Regions from separate parts of the Pseudomaricurvus sp. ABR4_320 genome, predicted to be linked through region 2. Evidence: predicted binding sites of a transcription regulator. Region 2 holds the regulator's gene; the other holds the start of a gene.
What was found. The regulator FliA, encoded in region 2, starts transcription of late flagellar genes. The targets are predictions, from matches to a motif close to TAAAGTTATNNNNNNNNCGGCCGATANCC.
Positions count from the first base shown of each region.

Region 1: pomA (flagellar motor protein PomA) is a predicted target of FliA. The motif match lies at 1,505-1,533, and genes of this name have one in related genera.

Region 1 is NZ_JBSWVF010000003.1:482,619-485,092, forward strand. It holds gene ACXAFR_RS08275 (flagellar motor protein MotB) at 1-672, opposite strand, end outside; gene pomA (flagellar motor protein PomA) at 678-1,439, opposite strand; gene ACXAFR_RS08285 (exodeoxyribonuclease VII small subunit) at 1,647-1,940, shown strand; gene ACXAFR_RS08290 (polyprenyl synthetase family protein) at 1,944-2,474, shown strand, end outside.
Region 2 is NZ_JBSWVF010000004.1:227,543-230,016, forward strand. It holds gene ACXAFR_RS10055 (MinD/ParA family protein) at 1-728, shown strand, start outside; gene ACXAFR_RS10060 (RNA polymerase sigma factor FliA) at 792-1,532, shown strand; gene cheY (chemotaxis response regulator CheY) at 1,720-2,106, shown strand; gene ACXAFR_RS10070 (protein phosphatase CheZ) at 2,133-2,474, shown strand, end outside.

The DNA of each region.
Region 1 (2,474 bases), on a different contig from region 2:
GCGTGCTGTCTTGATGGGAATATTGTCCGAATGACCTTCAACCAGAATTTTGCCGGGCTTGTCCTGCAATACCTCGCTGATTTCATCGATGACATCATAGTAATCTGGATTTAAATCAGCAGAGCCGCTTTTAAAAGAACCCTTCTCACGAATACGAATGATGATTTTGCGACCTCGGGTTTCGATCTCCATTTCACCTTTTACAATCTGATCGTGCAGCGCGTTGGCCAACTCAATGGCGTCCTGCTCGGTTTCGGAAATCATCTCCTCTAACTGTTCCTTGATCTTTGCGATGGTCCCAGCTTCTAAATCTTCTTCGCCCTGCTCTACGTCAAACTCTTCAACGCACTGGAAATCCAGAGAACTCTGGGTCAACTCCGTGGTTTTCTGCCAGATTTCATTAATAGGGGTAGGCTCTGGAATAGAGGGGCTGAACTCCTGGGCAATGATACTGGTTCCTTTAGGAACATCGGTCACGTTCAGTTTGTTCTGCACACCAAACGCTTGCGCCATAGAACCAGCCAGTCGCTTAAACTTCATCGCATCCATTTCTGAAAACGACAATAAGAGCACGAAAAAGCACATTAACAACGACATCAAATCCGCAAATGTCCCCATCCACGGTGGTAAGCCCTCTGGAGGACATTTACATTTATGTTCCTCGTCACTCATGGCCGCTAGCCTTCGTCAGCAGACGCGCGTTTGCCTTCGGCCAGATAGGTTTTCAGCATACTGTCAATAACACGAGGATTCTGGCCTGCCTGAATCGCCAGCAATGCATCAATAACCAGGCTTTTCAAAACCACTTCTTCCGCCGCTCGAAGCTTTAACTTGTCGGCCACAGGTTCCGCAAAACCGTTGGCGATGATCGCGCCATACAGCGTCGTCAACAGGGCAACCGCCATCGCCGGCCCGATAGCTTTTGGGTCACTCATGTTGGCCAACATGGCCACCAGACCAATCAAAGTCCCGATCATTCCCATGGCTGGCGCCATACTGGCAATAGAGGACAAAATGGTCGCAGCCTGTCCATGACGCTCTTCCGCCTGGTTGCGGTCATTTGCCATCAAAGACTTCACAACATCCGGATCGTGCCCATCGACCAGCAGCTGAATGCCTTTTGATAGGAATTCGTAAGAAACCTCTTTCCCTTCCAGTGCGAGCAACCCGCCTTTGCGAGCCGCGTCCGCCAATTCGACGATTTCGTCGATCAAAGCGATGGGATCAGCGAGCTTGGCGTTAAAGCTCTTGCCAATTACTTTTCCCGCACCAAGAAACTGACCCAAACCGAATTTGGCCATAACAGCAAAAATACTGCCGCCCACTACAATCACCAACGAGGGCACATTGACAAACATGGTCAAATCGCCACTCATCAACATGGTGACGACGATCAGACCAATCGCGCCCAAAAGCCCGATTATCGTTGCTAAATCCAAGCCATATCTCCTGTCAGACACTCAGCAGCTGGCTGTGGTAAGATCGCTAGCATCACTCCAGAGGCTGCTTTCGCTAAAAGCTGCTGTAACTTCATCAAGTCTAGCAGGCTTATGGCAGCACGCTGGTTAAGTAGGCACCCAGCTGGCAGGTACCCGTGCAACCGAAGTTTGACCCTGTTGCCTCACTCCGGTAGGGTGCCGCCTCCGATGGTTACCGCACTCAACATCCATTCCGAGCACACTGTTATGCCTCCCAAGAAAAAGCCCGTCAGCTTCGAAGCATCCCTTGCGGAGTTGGAGTCTCTTGTCACCGTGATGGAAGGCGGCGACCTCAGCTTGGAAGATGCCCTACAAACCTTTGAAAACGGTATTAAGTTAACTCGGGAATGCCAGTTGCGATTACAGGAAGCAGAACAGAAAGTTCAGCTGCTACTGGAAAAGAATGGTGAGCTTCAGGCGCAACCGCTGACATCCTCGGATGCCTCTGCGGACGAGCACTGATATATGGCTGCGGAGTTTTCAGTCTTCCTTGGCGCCAGTCAAACACGCGTTAACAACGCACTATCGCGTCTCATTCCAGAATCAGCAACGGAAGCAACTCGCCTGCAGGCCGCCATGCGCTACAGCCTGCTCAGCGGAGGTAAGCGTATTCGCCCCGCCCTGGTTTACGCCGGAGCAGCCGCTGCAGGTAAGAACGACCTAGCGTCACTCCCAGCCGCGGTAGATACGGTGGCCTGCGCCATCGAATGCATTCACGCCTACAGCCTTATTCACGACGATCTGCCCGCGATGGATGATGATCCACTGCGCAGAGGTAAGCCGACCTGCCATATTGCTTTTGATGAAGCTTTGGCGATCCTCGCAGGTGATGCTCTGCAAACCCTGGCATTCGATATCATCAGCAACGAGACTGGATTATCGGCAGAAGCAAGGCTGCGGATCGTACAATTGTTTGCCAACGCCGCGGGCCAAAAAGGTATGGTTGAGGGGCAAGCAAGGGACATTGAAGCCCAGGACACGAGTCTGGATCTTATT
Region 2 (2,474 bases):
AATTGCGTCGCCGAGTGGTACTGCTCGATGCCGACTTGGGGTTAGCGAATATCGATGTCCTTTTGGGGCTGCGAGCAGAAAAGAATCTCGCGGACGTTTTAAACGGTAGCTGCAGTTTGCGGGACGTCATGCTGACGGGCCCTGCCGGAATTAAAATTGTACCCGCGTCTTCCGGTGTTCAACAGATGGCGTCGCTGGGCAATCAGGAGCACGCCGCGCTGATCAACGCATTTAGTGAATTAAGCCATCAGCTGGATGTGTTGGTGGTTGATACCGCGGCGGGCATTTCGGACACAGTGGTCAGTTTTGTGCGCGCATCCCAAGAAGTCATGGTGGTGGTTTGTGACGAGCCTTCGTCGATTACGGACGCCTACGCGCTGATCAAACTCCTGCACAAAGATTACGACCTGACGCGGTTTCGCGTGGTTGCCAATATGACGCGCAGTGTTCAGGAGGGGCGCAACCTGTTTACAAAATTGCAGACTGTGTGTGATCGGTTTCTGGACGTGGCTCTGCAATATGTCGGTCACATACCCTTTGACGAGAATGTTCGCAAAGCGGTACGCCAGCAAAAACCATTGTTGCAATATGCGCCGAACTGCAAAGCCTCGCAGGCCATTCGACAAATGGCAACCGAGGTGGATCGTTGGCCCAGGCCCAGCAGTGCGCGGGGGCATCTGGAATTTTTCATTGAAAGTCTTCTGCAGCCAGCGCACGCAAGTGCTTGAGTTCAGAAAGGCAGGGTGCTGATCAAATTTGAACGGCGTTGAGAGGTCAGTGAGTTTTCTACCATGTGGGCAAGTAGCGATTCGGTTATGTACGAAAATCCCTCGCAGGACTTGAACTCCATTCGGGTTGAAGATCACGCGCCCCTGGTAAAGCGTATTGCCAGTCATATGATGATGCGTATGCCTGCCAGTGTGCAGATTGAAGATCTGATCCAGGCGGGCATGATCGGCCTGCTGGAGGCCGCTCAAAAATATGACCCTTCTCAAGGGGCGAGCTTCGAAACTTATGCTGGCATTCGTATCCGCGGCGCCATCGTTGATGAAATGCGTCGCGGCGACTGGGTACCAAGATCAGTACATCGCAACGCACGCCGGGTGGCAGAGGCTATTGCAACGGTGGAGGCCCGTGTTGGCCGCACTGCAGCAGACCAGGAAGTTGCCGAGGAGATGGACGTTTCGCTCGATGAGTATCATTCAATACTCAACGACACAACGTCGTGTCGTCTCTTCAGTTTTGAAGAAGAGGTCGGTGGCGAAGAATCGGTGGTGGAGCCGCTGGAGGAGTCAGGAGCCTTCGCGACGCCGCAGGAAGATTACCAGCGGGAGTCGCTGCGCAAATCGTTGGCAGAATCGATTGCGACGCTCCCCGAGCGCGAACAGCTCGTGTTGTCGCTGTATTACAACGAAGAAATGAACCTGAAGGAAATTGGTCAGGTGCTGGGAGTGAGCGAATCAAGAGTCAGTCAGATTCACTCTCAGGCGGCGATGCGACTGAGAGCCAGAATGACAGGTTGGACCAAATAACACGTGATAGTGACGCCTGTTTTAAGCGGCCTTTAGGGCTGTTTACGAGACTCCTAGTGGCGCCCTGTTTTTGTCGCTGAACCCCGGAGCTTACATTTTCCGGATTGGTCAGCCGAAAAACTGGCTAGGGACAAATCAGCTACTAGACTATTAGTAAAATCCCTTTCCGGGAAGACGGAGGTTTGAGTTGGACAAAAACATGAAAATCCTCATTGTCGATGACTTTTCGACAATGCGCCGGATTATCAAAAACCTGCTGCGGGATCTTGGCTTTACCAACACCCAGGAAGCTGATGACGGGCTGACCGCGTTGCCAATGTTGAAAAATGGTGATTTCGACTTTCTGGTGACGGATTGGAATATGCCTGGTATGACGGGAATCGATCTGCTGAAAGCGGTGAGAGCGGATGCCAGATTATCGTCGCTGCCTGTGCTGATGGTAACGGCTGAAGCTAAGCGCGATCAGATAATTGAAGCGGCTCAGAGTGGTGTAAACGGGTATGTGGTGAAGCCCTTTACGGCAGCTGCGCTGAAAGAGAAGATTGAAAAGATTTTCGACCGAGTCAACGGTTAAAAGAATAACCTCCCTAAGGTTGGCCCATGGATATAGTCCCGGAATTACACCAGAACGAAGAGTTTATTCAGGAGTTGCAGGACTGCGCCAAACAACTCTCCGAAAAGCTGGCCAGCGATGATTACAAAGGCGCTTCCGAACTGATCGGAAGGCTGATGGAGGCTCGCGATAAGAATATGTTCAACGCGGTCGGCAAGCTGACACGCGGCCTGCACGATGCCATCGTCAATTTTAACGTCGACGGCGATTTCAGTAAGGACCCACCGGACATTTGCGCGTCTGAAATCAAAGATGCGTCAGAGCGCTTGAATCACGTCATCGAAACCACCCGCGCGGCAGCAGACAAAACCATGGATATGGTGGAAGCC